DNA from 3 places in the Cohaesibacter marisflavi genome. Region 3 is predicted to be linked to each of the others. Evidence: predicted binding sites of a transcription regulator. Region 3 holds the regulator's gene; each other region holds the start of a gene.
The links. The regulator PhoB, encoded in region 3, activates phosphate uptake and scavenging genes when phosphate is short. The targets are predictions, from matches to a motif close to TGTCATNNANCTGTCAT.
Positions count from the first base shown of each region.

Region 1: ACKPCT_RS21380 (YdcH family protein) is a predicted target of PhoB. The motif match lies at 1,424-1,440, and genes of this name have one in related genera.
Region 2: ACKPCT_RS08385 (alpha-D-ribose 1-methylphosphonate 5-triphosphate diphosphatase) is a predicted target of PhoB. The motif match lies at 1,924-1,940, and genes of this name have one in related genera.

Region 1 covers NZ_OY762534.1:4,589,877-4,594,910, reverse strand. The annotation lists gene ACKPCT_RS21385 (acyl-CoA synthetase) at 1-1,025, shown strand, start outside; gene ACKPCT_RS21380 (YdcH family protein) at 1,216-1,386, opposite strand; gene ACKPCT_RS21375 (YdcH family protein) at 1,589-1,795, shown strand; gene purE (5-(carboxyamino)imidazole ribonucleotide mutase) at 2,063-2,563, shown strand; gene ACKPCT_RS21365 (5-(carboxyamino)imidazole ribonucleotide synthase) at 2,590-3,672, shown strand; gene rpsU (30S ribosomal protein S21) at 3,829-4,056, shown strand; gene ACKPCT_RS21355 (tetratricopeptide repeat protein) at 4,434-5,034, shown strand, end outside.
Region 2 covers NZ_OY762534.1:1,592,700-1,597,733, reverse strand. The annotation lists gene ACKPCT_RS08395 (MBL fold metallo-hydrolase) at 1-996, shown strand, start outside; gene gph (phosphoglycolate phosphatase) at 1,061-1,717, opposite strand; gene ACKPCT_RS08385 (alpha-D-ribose 1-methylphosphonate 5-triphosphate diphosphatase) at 1,987-3,201, shown strand; gene ACKPCT_RS08380 (RnfH family protein) at 3,359-3,619, opposite strand; gene ACKPCT_RS08375 (electron transport complex subunit E) at 3,631-4,326, opposite strand; gene ACKPCT_RS08370 (RnfABCDGE type electron transport complex subunit G) at 4,323-5,034, opposite strand, start outside.
Region 3 covers NZ_OY762534.1:2,877,592-2,882,625, forward strand. The annotation lists gene pstA (phosphate ABC transporter permease PstA) at 1-95, shown strand, start outside; gene pstB (phosphate ABC transporter ATP-binding protein PstB) at 187-993, shown strand; gene phoU (phosphate signaling complex protein PhoU) at 1,071-1,742, shown strand; gene phoB (phosphate regulon transcriptional regulator PhoB) at 1,905-2,603, shown strand; gene ACKPCT_RS14125 (L,D-transpeptidase family protein) at 2,741-4,261, opposite strand; gene ACKPCT_RS14130 (PAS domain-containing protein) at 4,908-5,034, shown strand, end outside.

The sequences.
Region 1 (5,034 bases), 1.7 Mb from region 3:
TGGTCTATCACCACCGAGGCACCTATCTGATGGGCTATTCCAATCTGATCACCGCAGAGCTAGGCAAGCATCCAGTCTATTTGTGGACGCTCCCCATGTTCCACTGCAACGGCTGGTCTTTCCCATGGACGCTCTCTCTGGTTGGCGGCACGCATATCTGTCTCAGGCAAGTGCGGGCAGCACAGATCTTCGAAGCCATAGAGACCGAACAGGTAACCCACCTTTGCGGTGCGCCAATTGTCATGTCCATTCTGCTTGCCGCCAAAGAAGTGGAAAAGCGTCCGCTCGAACAAGAGGTCCATTTCATTACCTCCGCTGCGCCTCCGCCTGAAGACGTCATGACAGGCATGCAGGCGCTCGGCTTCCGCCTCACTCATGTCTATGGCCTGACGGAAACTTACGGACCTTCCGTCATCAACGAATGGAACGAGAGCTGGGATAGCCTGACAAGCGAAGAACGAGCGGCCATGATGAAGCGACAGGGCATACGCTACCCTGCCCTTGAAGGCCTATCGGTTATGCTCCCCCACACAATGCAGCCCGTGCCAGCGGATGGCGAAACTCCCGGCGAAGTGATGTTCCGGGGTAACACACTCATGAAGGGCTATCTGAAAAACGAAGGCGCCACCCATCAGGCCTTCTATGACGGCTGGTTCCATTCAGGCGATCTGGCGGTTGTGCACCCTGATGGCTATCTGGAATTGCGTGATAGATCCAAGGAAATCATCATTTCCGGCGGCGAGAATATCTCTTCAACCGAGGTTGAGGATGCCCTCTACAAGCACCCTGCCGTAGAAGAAGCCGCGGTTGTTTCCATGCCCGATGCAAAATGGGGAGAACGCCCCTGCGCCTTTGTCGAATTGACCGAGGGACATGACGCGAGCGAAGACAATCTCATCACCTGGTGCCGCGATCATCTGGCCCATTACAAGGTACCAGAACGCATCATTTTCGGAGAATTACCCAAGACGCCGACCGGAAAAATCAAGAAATATGTCTTGCGCAAGAGAGCAAGAAGTCAATAGCGTGACAATAGGTCACGGTCAAGCAACGCGCCTTTGCGCGATGTATTCCCCCTTCTGGCAAGATGGCTATCTTTACCAGCACTTAACCTTTTCAAGTTCAACAACTTTATCGGTAAGTATCAGAAAAACTGGACAACAAAAAAGCCGCGGAAGCAAACCGCGGCTTGATCAATCAAGATGAATATCTGGATCAGCTGGCAGTCCTAAGCTGCGCGATCTCATCTTTCATACTTAATTTTCGTCGTTTCATCTCCGCTATCTCAAGGTCATCGACAGAAGGGTGGGCGATGGCTTCCTCAATTTCCTTATCCAATTCATCATGCTTACGCTGCAATTCTTGGATACGAGAATCTAACGACATGAACACCTCCATAGGTTCGGTTGAGACACTTTAATTGTGTCATACATATTACATACTGTCGACTCTCTATTTTTTAAACAGATAGGCCAAAATAAATTTTTACCTTTGATTTCATCTTTCGATGTAGCATATCGTCGCTCTTGCATTGTCATATCATATAATTTATTGAAATAATTGAAGATTATCAACTCGGCACAAAACGATGACACCAGAAAAAGAAGCTCAAATTCGCAACAAGCTCACGCATCTGAGAACAGAGCATGGCGACCTCGATCTGGCCATTCAGGCCCTTGAATCCCGCCCTGGTGGAAACGCTTTGCCGATACAGCGCATGAAGAAGAAAAAACTCCTTTTGAAGGACGAAATCGAGCGTCTGGAGAATGAACTTTTTCCAGATATCATCGCCTAAAATAGCGCACCCCATCTTCGTCAAATTGCTCCCCGATCAGCAGCATTTCGCACATCTTTGTACACATATTTCGCCTTGTGCCTGATATGAACTTGACTATACTGCGCGACTTCCGCACCACGGGGGCAAATCCGAGGGAAATGCTCCGGTTCCGGAATAGACAAACGTCCTAAATGACACAGACCATGACTTGGCACATTCTTGGGAACCCTGACTGCCCTTGAGGTGTTACAGTCTTAACAGCATATTTCCCGGGAGGCCCCGTTCATGGCACATTCTGACTGTCCAGTAGCGATCATCATGGGGAGCCAATCCGATTGGCCAACGATGAAAAATGCCGCAGACATTCTCGACACTTTGGGTGTCGGCTATGAGGCGAAAATCATTTCCGCCCATCGTACGCCTGATCGCATGGCAGACTTTGCCAAGGCCGCCCGTGCGGATGGTTTCAAGGTCATTATTGCTGGCGCCGGTGGTGCTGCGCACCTGCCAGGCATGACAGCCGCCATGACCTCCCTACCGGTTTTGGGGGTTCCGGTCCAATCCCGCGCCCTTAGCGGACAGGATTCCCTTCTCTCCATCGTTCAGATGCCTGCGGGCATTCCGGTGGGCACGTTGGCCATCGGTCGCGCAGGCGCGGTCAATGCAGGCCTCATGGCCGCAGCCATTCTGGCTACTCATGACGACGATCTGGCGACCCGACTGGACGCATGGCGCAAGGCACAGTCCGATTCCATCGCACTGGCCCCGGTCGACGAAGAGGCTTAACCGTTCAACAAAAAGGCACATATGACATGCTTAATCCCGGCGATACAATCGGCATCCTTGGTGGCGGCCAGCTGGGCCGTATGATGGCTTTGGCAGCCAGCCAACTCGGGCTCAAGACCCATATCTATTGCCCGGACCCGGATAGCCCGGCCTTCGATGTCACTGCTTATCACACCTGTGCGGACTATGAAGACGAAGAGGCTCTGGAAGCCTTCGCCCAGTCCGTCCAGCGCGTTACCTACGAATTCGAGAATATCCCCGCCCCGACGGTGGAATTTCTCAAGAAACGTTTGCCCGTACTGCCTGACGACAATGTCCTCAAGACATCGCAGGACCGCCTGACAGAAAAGAATTTCTTCCAGTCCATCGATGTCAAGACCGCCAACTTCCGCGACATAACTTCTCAGGAGAGTTTGCAAGAAGCCGTGGAAGCCATGGGGCTCCCTGCCATGCTGAAAACTCGTCGCTTTGGCTATGACGGCAAGGGGCAGGTCTTTCTCAAGAAAATTGAAGATGTTGAAGGAGCCTTTGACGCCATCGGGGCGCAACCGGCGATTCTGGAATCCTTTGTACCATTCGAACGCGAAATCTCGGTTATCGCGGCGCGCAATGAAAAGGGACAGGTTGTCTCTTATGATATTTCCGAGAATGTGCATAAGAACCAGATTCTCGACACCACAACCGTACCAGCGGATATCAGCGAAGGGGTCGCTGCAGAGGCCCGCAAGATCGGCGAGAAGGTGGCCGAGGCGCTTGATTATATCGGCGTATTGGCGGTAGAGCTTTTCCTCTTGCCAGAGACATTCGAACGGCGCCTTATCGCCAACGAAATGGCGCCAAGGGTGCATAATTCCGGCCACTGGACCGAAAGCGCCTGTCTGGTTTCCCAGTTCGAACAGCATATCCGCGCTGTCGCAGGTTGGCCACTGGGTGATACCACACGCCACAGCGATGTTGTCATGACGAATCTGATCGGCGATGACATCGAGCGGCGCGAGGAGCTACTGACCAATCCGGCAACCTCTTTCCATTCTTATGGCAAGGCAGAAACAAGAGACGGTCGAAAAATGGGACATAGCAACCATATCAAACCGATAAAGAGCAGCTAATCTCCGACTTTTCGGTGTTTTTTCCTCAAAACAGACCACTTACTATGGACAAGCATCCATCGGTCTGGTAGAACGCCGATCAAAGTTCGGGCGCTGCCGAGGCGGTGACCGATTTTTTTTAGAAAATCCACACATCACGAACTTAGGGATTGACGCGTGCAGGTACTCGTCCGCGATAACAATGTTGATCAAGCCTTGAAGGCGCTGAAGAAGAAACTCCAGCGTGAAGGCGTATTCCGCGAAATGAAAATGCGGAATTTCTATGAAAAACCTTCCGAGAAGAAGGCCCGCGAAAAAGCTGAAGCCGTGCGTCGTGCACGCAAGCTGGCTCGCAAGCGCCTTCAGCGCGAAGGTCTGCTTCCGTCCAAAGGCCGTGGTCATTAATATCCTTGCGCGGAGCCCTCTCTGCGCAATGCGATAGACACAGTCTTCATCGGATTTGGCGTCCCAAATCTTGGAACGCCTGCAGAGCTGTCTCAACCTGTCTTGTAATATATTACGAGCGCGCAGGTGCGATGAATCGAAATCAGGTCCCCGACGGGGCCTGATCTCGTTTTATTGGCTTGACTAGCCGACATAAGCAAGGCTTGATGAGAAAGCGATGCCATTCCGGCTCCACTCCCTTGCAAGCATTTTTATGCTGAATTTTGTAGAAGAAACATATTTCAGTGAAGTCTGCCCCAATTTGGACAGACTGGGCTGCAAGTTTCGGACCGGATATTAGAAGCTTCTGATTTGCGAAAACCGAACGAGGTCTCATAATGCTTTGCAAGCAACATATCAAATCGTTCCTTGCCGTTACGAGCCTATGTGTTGCGCTGGCCGCATGCCAAACCACCGGCATGGAAAACAGCGCAGATTTCGATCGCAATGCAGGCACGGCAGACAATATTGAATCACTCAACCGGGTGATCGCCGGCAGCCCCAACGACCCGAATGCCTATAACATTCGCGGTACAGCCTATGGGCGTTCCGGACAATATGATCTTGCCTTGCAAGACTATACCCGCGCCATTCAGCTGAACCCGAACTTCCATCAGGCCTATGCAAACCGGGCTCTGATTCACAAGAAGATGGGCAACATGCAGGCTGCCATGGCTGATTACAATCAGGCCATTGCGCTCGACCCGACTTATGACGTTGCCCTTATTGGTCGCGGCGATATTTTCCGGGTTGAAAATCAGCTGAGCCGCGCCGTATCTGACTATAATCAGGCCATCATTGCCAAGACGCGCGACCCGCGCGCCTATTACCACAGGGGCCTGATTTTCCAGCAGCAACGCAATCACGCACAGGCGATCGAAGATTTCACCTTTGCGCTCAGCTTGGACGCCTCCAATCCGGATGCCTTCAACTCGCGCG
Region 2 (5,034 bases), 1.3 Mb from region 3:
CCCGATCCGGCCGCGTCGAGCGACTATGACTATGTGATTTCCGAGAGCACCTATGGCGGGCGCAATCGCCCGGATGTCACGCCGGACGAAAAGCGCCAGATCCTGCTGGAAGAGATTCAGCTCGGCCTCAAGGATAACGGGCTGTTGCTGATCCCGTCCTTCGCCGTTGAGCGCACGCAAGAGCTGCTTGCTGATATTCTCATTCTGCAACATACCGGGCAATTGCATGATGTGCCGGTGTTCCTCGATAGCCCACTGGCGATCAAGGCAACGGAGGTGTTCGTCAAGCATGCCGGTGATCTGGAAGATATCGAGAATTTCGTCGACAAGCTCGATACATCGCGCATTCATTTCACCCAGAGCGTGGAAGAGAGCAAGGGGCTGAACCGCATCAAGTCCGGCGCGATCATCATGGCCGGTAGCGGCATGTGTGATGCCGGGCGCATCCGCCACCATATCAAGAACCATATGTGGCGAACCAACACCACGCTGTTGCTGGTTGGCTTTCAGGCCGAAGGCTCCCTTGGACGCTTGCTGAGCAACGGGGCCAAAAAGGTCCGCATTCAGGGCGAGGAAATCCGCATCCGTGGCAAGGTCCGTCAGCTGGAAACATATTCCGGCCACGCTGATGGCGATGAACTGATCGAGTGGATCTTGGAGCGCCAGCCTATCCGCCACGGTTTGTTCCTGTGTCATGGCGAACAACAGGCATCAGAGGCTCTTAAAGCCGATTTGATCGCCAAAGGCCTGCCGGAGAAGATGATCACCGTGCCTGCCATTGATGATGAAGTGAACCTGAAGGTCGAAGGCGTGGCCGAATATGCGCCGAACATCAAGCATCGTGTCCAACAGTGTGACGTCTGTGGCTGGGACGCCCATAACGAGTTTGCCGAGCTTCAGATTGATCTTAAGGAAGCCTTCGACAAGCTTGCCGATGAAAAGGCCCGCAGGGCCTTGGCGCGCCGCATCAAGCGGGCACTGGAAGCTGCTGAATAGAGTGGTATGACAATTGATCCGGCTTTCAGCACTCGAAAGCCGGATTTTTCTATTGGTGGCCCGCTTAGAGCTTGCTTTCGACATAAGCCAGAAGCTGGGAAAAGTCCGTAAAGCTAAAGGCATGGGGGAGCTCATCCAGAGGTGTCTGGCGATAGCCATCAGCGTAAAGCGCGCAGTCAACACCGGCGGCTGCGGCCGTAGCGGCATCCACTTCGCTGTCACCGACAAACAGGCAGTCTTTCAGATCAAAGCCTTCATAGCTGACCCAGAGAGGTTCGGGGGACGGTTTGCGCTGAGGTAGCGTGTCGCCGCCAATGACCTTTGTAAAGAATGCCTCAAACCCGAGATCCTTTAAAATGATGCGGGTTGGCGCTTCGGGTTTGTTGGTGCAAAGCCCAAGCACCAGGCCCTTGGCCTTGAGGCTCTCAAGGCAAGAGGTGACTCCCGGAAAAGGCTGGGTATTTTTGGCTTCGAGCACCAGATCATAGGTGGAAAGATATTCGCCAATGATGGCCTCACGATTGCTTTCGTTAAAGGTAAGGTCGGCAGCTCTGCAGATTTTCTCCACCAGTACCGGAATGCCGTTGCCAACAAATGAGCGCACTTGTGTCAACTCCAGAGGCGCGCAGTCATGCGCTGCCAGCAGTCTGTTGGCTGTGTCATGCAGATCTGGCACACTATCGACCAGAGTGCCGTCCAAATCGAATACAATCGCTTTCATACTGGTTTATTCCTTATTTGCGGGTTGGCTCCCCGGCTCGTTTGGCAAGCCCTGTTATGGGATAAAGAGACTTTCCCCCTGTTGCAATGCCAAGGCGTAAATCATACGCGAATGAGCCCATCAAATGGTGCATAGGAGCCATTTTGCTCTTCCTTTTCTGGAGGATGGAGCGATTCCCGGCTGAAGGGCTGACTATCTGTGCAATTTGTTATCATAGTGACATCAAATCGGTTGCTTGTAGGTGCATCGGCATCAGCAAGGAAATTCCCATGCGTGACTTTACAATCATCGGGGCTCAGGTTTATCTGCCAGACCAGATCGTGGAGACCTCGCTCACTGTTGCAGATGGGGTCATCTCCGAGATTGGAGGCCCTGTAAAGGGAGAAGAGATCGACGGCACAGGACGTATTCTTGCTCCCGCATTGATTGATGTGCATGGCGATGCCTTTGAGCGACAATTGATGCCGCGCCCCAATGTCTTTTTCCCCATGGAAGCTGCCATCCTGGAAACCGACAGACAACTGGCTGCGAATGGCATCGCGACCGCCTATCACGCCCTTTCTATCAGTTGGGAGCCGGGGTTACGCAGTGTTGACCGTGCCCGGGAAATGATCGCGGCGCTCCATCTCTGGGCGAACAGGCTTACGGTTGAAAACCGGGTTCAATTGCGTTGGGAAACCTTCTGCCTTGAAGGCATGGATTTGCTCAAGGACGCTCTGGAAGGGCCTCTCACGCCGTCTCTGGCTTTCAATGACCATACGTCTATGGCGATGCTCCACCCCGATGTTCCCCAACAGCACCGCCCATTTGAGCATTCCTTGCAGTTCCGCGTTGCGGATGCATCAAGTCCGCTATTTCTTGCCAAAATGGCTACCCGCGCCGAGCGGTCGGGGCTTTCTGCTGAAGATTATGTGGATTTGATCAAGGATCGTTGGCAGATGCGCCCGCGTGTGAAGGAGGCCATCGCGGAAGTCGGGCAATTGGGGCGCGAGAAAAATGTTCCGATGCTCAGCCACGATGATACGCAGGATGAAACACGAGACTTCTATCGCCGTCACGGCGCCACGATTTCCGAATTCCCGATGACCGTAGCCGTTGCCGCTGTCGCTCAGGAACGCAGCGATATGGTCATTTTCGGTGCGCCAAATGTTGTGCGCGGTGGCAGCCATCTGGGGGATTCCCCCAATGCCGCAGATATGGTGAAAGCCGGTTTATGCGATATTCTGGCTTCTGACTATTATTATCCGGCGATGCTCGCGGCTATCGCGCGCATGGATGCGGATAATCTCGCTGATCGCCAGACTCTTTGGAAGCTGGTTTCAACCAACCCTGCCAAGGCCATGAAACTGGACGACCGGGGTGAAATCAAGGTCGGCAAGCGCGCTGATCTTGTGCTGGTGGGGTGGCCAAAAGGCCATATGCCGGCCATTCGTCACACCTGGGTTGCCGGTCGCACGGCTTATTGCGCCCTGCCTAGAGGCTAAAGCAAAGAGGCGAGAGGGAGGAGACCTCTTCGGCTCTTTGGACCACATTCAGGGCCCGAGAGGGAAGGGCAGCCTGATGTACAGCGCTTCAGCGCGAGCGACCGACCTCTTGGTTTCCTTTTGGTAAATTCGGCGGGATGACAATTCGGGTGTGGTGTTATTGATCGCGCCGTTCAACGAGATCGGGGTCCGCAGTAATAGGGCGGTAGATTTCCACCCGGTCGCCATCCTCGAGCACTTTTCCGAGCTTGGCTATGCGTCCGAAAATACCAACTTTCTGTGTTTCTAGGTCAATATCGGGAAACTGGTCCAGAAGCCCGGACCTGTGAATGGCTTCCTCTATGGTGCAGCCGTCGGGCATCTCCATCTTCAGCCAGACCTTATGGGTCGGAGTGACATAGGCAACGCCGATATTCATGATGCAGTCTCCTATATCGTGATCTGTTTGCCCACGGGCTCGATCGGGTCGTCATCCATTTGTCGTGCTTTTTCAAACTGATTATCGATCATCCGCTTGCCGACAATAATGAGGCTGAGCATGATGAACCCCCCCGGTGGTAGAATGAGAATGAGAAATCCGGAATAGTCTGGGATGACAGTCATCTCCAAAAAGCTGAAACTTGGCCCCAGTAACAGGGATGCTCCAGCAAAGAGGGTGCCTGAGCCTAGAATTTCGCGCACGGCACCAAGTAGGATGAGTGCAAAGGTGAAGCCGACTCCCATCATCAATCCATCGAGCACTGACGGTAAGACGCGAGCCTTGGAGGCAAAGCTTTCCGCCCGCCCCAGAATGGCGCAGTTGGTCACGATCAGCGGAATGAACAGGCCGAGAATCTTGTAGAGATTATGTAGATAGGCATTCATGAACAGATCAACGATGGTCACTAGACCGGCGATGATGAGCACATAGGCGGGAATGCGGATCTCGGGCTCGATGAAATTGCGCAGCAGCGAAATCAAGAAGCCTGAGGCTACGAGGACCGCCGTTGTGGCCAGACCAAGGCCCAGTCCGTTGGTAGCTGTTCCGGTGACCGCCAGTAGCGGACACAGCGCCAGCGTTTGCGAAAAGAGGATCGTGTTGGTCCAGAGGCCCTCAAGGGTAATCTCGCGATAGCTTTTTGTCATGATCCGCTTCCTTCTTCGCAAATGCCTTTCGGGCAGTGGACGATTTGCTCTTGATGAGCCTTGAAAAATTGCAGACCATTGCGCACTGACAACACCACTGCGCGCGGGGTGATTGTGGCGCCGGAAAGCTGGTCAAAGTAGCCGCCGTCTTTCTTTACCTTCCACTTTTCAGGTGCAGGATCACCAAGCGAACGGCCAGTAAATTGCTTGATCCAGTCTCCGCGAGAGGACTCTATCCGATCTCCCAGCCCCGGTGTTTCCGTATGCATCAAAACCTCAGCGCCGAGCAGAGAGCCTTCCTTGTCCACGCCGATCAGCGATAGGATCGGACCTCCATAGCCTACTGCACTCACCTGATAGGCGACCGCTGCAAAAGCACCGTTTCTATAGGCCGGATAGAGCATGGTCTCGGTGCCGTCAGCGGCTTTGAGGGCGTAGGCATCCTTGACCAGATCATTGTCATGCAAGGCCGCCGGAATGACCTTGGCGAGTGATGATTGCAGGTCTTCCTTTTGTCTAAGGGCGATTGGCTCCAGTGTTGCCAAATGGCTGGACGCGAGAATAAGCGCGCAGATCAGGCAGAACCCACCTAACAGCACTGACAAATAGATCGGGTTATCGCGATGGCGCTCATAGAAAGCTGCAAGTCTTTCACGGCTCTTTTGCCAGGCCGAAGGAGAGGAGTCCGGCGTCTGCAAATTGTTTGCA
Region 3 (5,034 bases):
GGACATCCGCTGCGATCCTGATCCTTCTGGCGTTTCTTGCGCTGATGAATATTTCCGCGGTGCTTCTGCGTCGCCGCTTTGAGCGCCGCTGGTAAACCCCAGCGACGCACTGAACCACCGGTTTGAATGGCCGGGCAGCCCCAAAGAGACGGCGCCCCGCTCACAGGATAAAGAAAGCATTTGACCATGCAGGATACCAACCCAAACCTCAAGCAGGATAGCGATATCCGCTCCAACCCGATCAAGATGTCGGGTGAGAAGGTGACCGTTCATTATGGCGCCAAACAAGCGCTGTTTGATGTCGATCTGAAGATCGAGGAAAATCAGGTAACGTCGCTCATCGGGCCGTCCGGCTGTGGCAAATCCACGTTCCTGAGATGCCTTAACCGGATGAATGATACCATCGATATCTGCCGCGTCGGCGGCAAGATCATGCTCGATAGCACCGACATCTATAATGCCGACGTGGACGTCGTGGAGCTGCGCGCCCGTGTTGGCATGGTGTTCCAGAAGGCAAACCCGTTCCCGAAAAGCATTTTCGAGAATGTGGCCTATGGCCCACGCATCCATGGCCTCTGCCGCACCAAGGCAGAAATGGATGAAGTGGTTGTCACCTCCTTGCAGAAGGCCGGTCTGTTCGAAGAGATCAAGGATCGTCTTGATGAACCGGGCACAGGTCTTTCCGGTGGGCAGCAGCAGCGCCTTTGCATCGCCCGCGCCATCGCTGTCAGCCCGGAAGTCATTTTGATGGACGAGCCCTGCTCGGCTCTTGATCCGATTGCCACGGCGAAGGTTGAGGAACTGATCGATGAGCTGCGCGAGAATTACACGATCGTCATCGTGACACACTCCATGCAGCAGGCAGCACGAGTGTCCCAGCGCACCGCCTTCTTCCATATGGGCAATCTGGTAGAGGAAGGTCCGACTGACCACATCTTCACCAACCCAAAAGACAAACGCACCCAAGACTACATCACCGGCCGCTTCGGCTAAGCAATTTGTTCGCCTTCTCTATCAGGCAAAAAGCTTTATCTTGTTGAGAAATGAGCGAATTTAAGGAGAGATTCGAGATGACCGAACATACAGTCAGCTCATATGATGACGACCTGCGCAACCTGACCGGTCGCATTGCGGAGATGGGTGGCCAGGCAGAAAGCATGGTCGAGGATGCCATCAACGCTCTGGTCCGTCAGGACGTGAAGGCGGCACAGGCAACCGCCGCCAAAGACCGCGCCATCAACAAGATGGAACAGCAGATCGAAGAAGCCGCCGTTCTGATCATCGCGCGTCGCCAACCGATGGCACAGGATCTGCGTCAGATCATCGCCGCTCTGCGCATTGCGACAGATCTGGAACGCGTTGCAGATCTGGGCAAGAATATCGCCCGCTCCATCAGCTCCATGGATGGCAAGACGCCTCCCAAACAGCTGCTGCATGGCATCGAGCATATGGCCGAGATCGTTTTGGAGCAGATGCGCATGGTGCTGGATGCCTACACCACATCGGATTCCAACGCCGCCATCGCCGTCGTGAAACGAGATGACGAAGTGGACGCGATTTACAAGTCCCTGTTCCGGGAATTCCTGACCTACATGATGGAAGATCCACGCAATATTACCTTCTGCGCCAATCTCCTGTTTGCCGCCAAGCACCTGGAACGCGTGGGCGACCACGCCACCAACATTGCCGAAAGCGTCTACTATGTAGACACCGGCAAGGTTCTGGAAGACGGCACCTTTTAATGCAACGGATCGGGCTCAGGCCCGATCCATCCTTTGCCATGAAGGCACGCACACTGGAACAGATCGGCCCCGATTGACGCCGGCCTGTTCTCTTCAAATGTCAGATCCGAGCGACATCCGATCCTGTCGATCGTCCGGATCGCAGAATGCGGAAAAGTGGTTATGAGCCCCAAAGTCATGATCGTTGAAGATGAAGAAGCCCTCAGCCTTCTTCTTCGTTACAATCTGGAAGCCGAAGGCTATCAGGTTGAAGTGATCGCCCGTGGAGATGAGGCAGAAAGCCGGTTGCAGGAAGCCCTGCCCGACCTTCTTCTGCTGGACTGGATGCTGCCGGGCCTATCCGGAATTGAACTATGCAGACGCCTGCGCGCCAAGCCCAAAACAGTCAAACTGCCTGTCATCATGCTGACGGCGCGCGGTGAGGAATCCGAGCGTATTCGGGGTCTTTCAACCGGCGCTGATGACTATGTCGTCAAACCGTTTTCTGTTCCCGAATTGATGGCGCGTGTACGGGCTATTCTGCGCCGGGCAAGCCCTGATCTAGTCGCAACCATTCTCAAGGCCGGGGATCTGGAGCTCAATCGCGAAACCCATCGTGTCAAGCGCGCCAACCGCGAGGTAACACTGGGACCGACAGAATATCGCTTGCTGGAATTCCTGATGCAGAATCCGGGGCGGGTCTATTCCCGCGAACAATTGCTGGATGGCGTCTGGGGGCATGATGTCTATGTCGATGAACGGACAGTAGACGTGCATGTGGGTCGGTTGCGTAAAACCATCAACCGCGGCCGGGCGAAAGATCCCATCCGCACAGTGCGCGGCTCTGGCTACAGCTTCGACGACCAGTTTTCAGTCGAATAGAACAGCGTCAGAAAGCCCTGCGACCTCTTGTGTTCAATAAGAAGGCCCTGTTTCGAACAGAAACAGGGCCTATTGTTTTTCTTCAGTTTGCAATGAGTTTTATCATCAGCGGGCAAGGCTGAAAGCGGGCTCCCATATCAGCGGGTTTTAACCTCGGTCAAACTCGCACCGCGATTGATGAGCATGGAGAACAGTCCCTTCTTCTTGGGAGCTTCCTGCACGGGTTCGGTTTTGTTTCTGGCGACCTGCTTGGGCTTAGCGGGCTTTTTTCGCTCCACCGTCTTCTGGATCTGTCTGGAGGAAGGAAGATCCGGCTTGGTCAGAACAATGAAGTCTGTGCCTACAGGGGTTGTCTCACGGCTGAAGCCCCTGTCAGAAATCGTAATTGAAGAGCCGCTGTTCACCAGAAGATCAATTTGGGCGCGCACTTCATCGGGAATTTCGATCCGGTCAAGAATAGCGCTGGAGGCTACCAGAGCCTCGTTGTCCATATCCTGCGTAACACCAAGGCGGGTCTGCATGCTATCGTCATAGCGATCTGTCAGATTGACGGACAGCCAATCCAGCTTGCCACTTTGCGTGTGCGAGTGGGTCGCGGTCAACAGATGCGCCCCGAGAGGCGCCTCGGGATTCTTGATCATGATCGGCGCATCAAACAGAGGCTTGAAACGGGACCGCACATAGATGTGGCCTGTCGGCACTTCCCCCTTGCCTGCGGCATGATAAAGCGCGGTCAGCAGGGTCTTGTCGATCACGGCCTTGAGCGGCTGGACTTGGTCTTCGATGCTGCCCTGTCTGGATTTAATGAAGGCGCGCACTGCCCCATAGGTGGCCTTGCCAGCCAATCCATCCGGCACACCGGCATCAAAGCCCAGCTCATTGAGCATGATCTGCACTTCGCGCACCAGATTGCCGCGCGGCTGGCGGGTGATGAACACCCGAATGGGGGAGTTATCGCGTTTCACCTGATCAAGCAGATTGAGACGCATGGAAATTTTCGCGGCAAGCGGATCTTCTGAAGGGCGGTCATCCAGAAGCGCGATTTTGCCGTGTCCCTTGACCGGCTGTGACGGGCCAAGGCTCAATTCCGTCAGCTTGTTGGCCAGTTGAACATCTTCGGGCTGGAACAGCCGTGCGTTATGGATCAACTCGGGCTCGGCCTCCCGATTGGCGATGACAACATGCGCGCCGCGTTCGGTCATGGAGAAGAGTTTGCCTGCGAAGCCGCGCGGCAACCGGACACAGCCATGGGATGCGGGATAATTTGGCACCGAGCCGGACTCATGCAAAGCGATGCCGGACCAGGTCAGGCGCTGCATATAGGGCATGGGGGCGCTATCATAAATATTGGAAAAATGCTGTCTTCTCTTTTCAAGAATGGAGAAGATGCCGGTTGGCGTCGAGTGCCCCGCCTTGCCTGTCGATACGCGAGAGGTGGCGATGACCTCTTGTCCACGATAGACCCGCAAGCGCTGATCTTTGCGCGAGACAATGATCTGCAGGGGTGCCTCCTGATCGGCTTCCAAAGCAGTCTGAACGGCCTGAGAAGAACCGTCCGTCACAGCCATCGGATCAAGCGGCTTTTCTGTCGCCAGTGCGGCTCCGCCTGCGGACAAAATAAACCCTGCGGTATACAGCAATCGTCCTTTGTAATTCATTTCGTCCCCCAAAGATCCAACCCGGTCCGTAGGCTCATTCTGAGCCTGTCTTTTCCCGTCAAATCCCTTGTAAAAACACTTAAGGTATTCGAGGGTAGACTCGTTACGATTGGCATAATTGCGCTATTTCTATCATTGTTAACCCAGTTTATGCCACAGTGAGCCTTAAAATCACCCTAATATATAAAGATACGCACTAACCCAGATCGCGCAAGCAACCATGGCTTTTAGCGAAAAGCCTATACCAATCGCCTTTCTGCATAAAATTTCTTATTACTTGCTCACAAATTGATCAGATCACTATATCTTGTAATTAATTTTCGATAACCCCTTGTTTCACGAAATATTATTATCAATTTAACAGATTATTCTTTTTTTTCTAAAATAAAAACCAGATGTCGGATTAAAATTGCAACAGTTAAGCATGCTGCCGTTTGGTCAATACCGGTCCGTGAAAATTTTTATTTCCTTTTCTGAAAATAATCTATATTTTTGAGAGCTTCTAAAAACAAGATCCAAATCGAGACCCCCGATGCGCCTGTCGAATGCAATCGGGTCGGTGTCTTTCCAGTAACGACAGGCGCACATTCCGGCAGACTGCGCCCCTCCCAGCGGGGTCTGCCAAATCACAACCAAGGAGACCGAAATGACAATAACAATTTCTCCTACCGGTATAGAAAAGCAGTTCGGCGAAAGTGAAATTCTCGTCAGCAGAACCGACAAGGACGGTTACATAACCTATTGCAATGCGTTCTTTCGGGATATCACAGGCT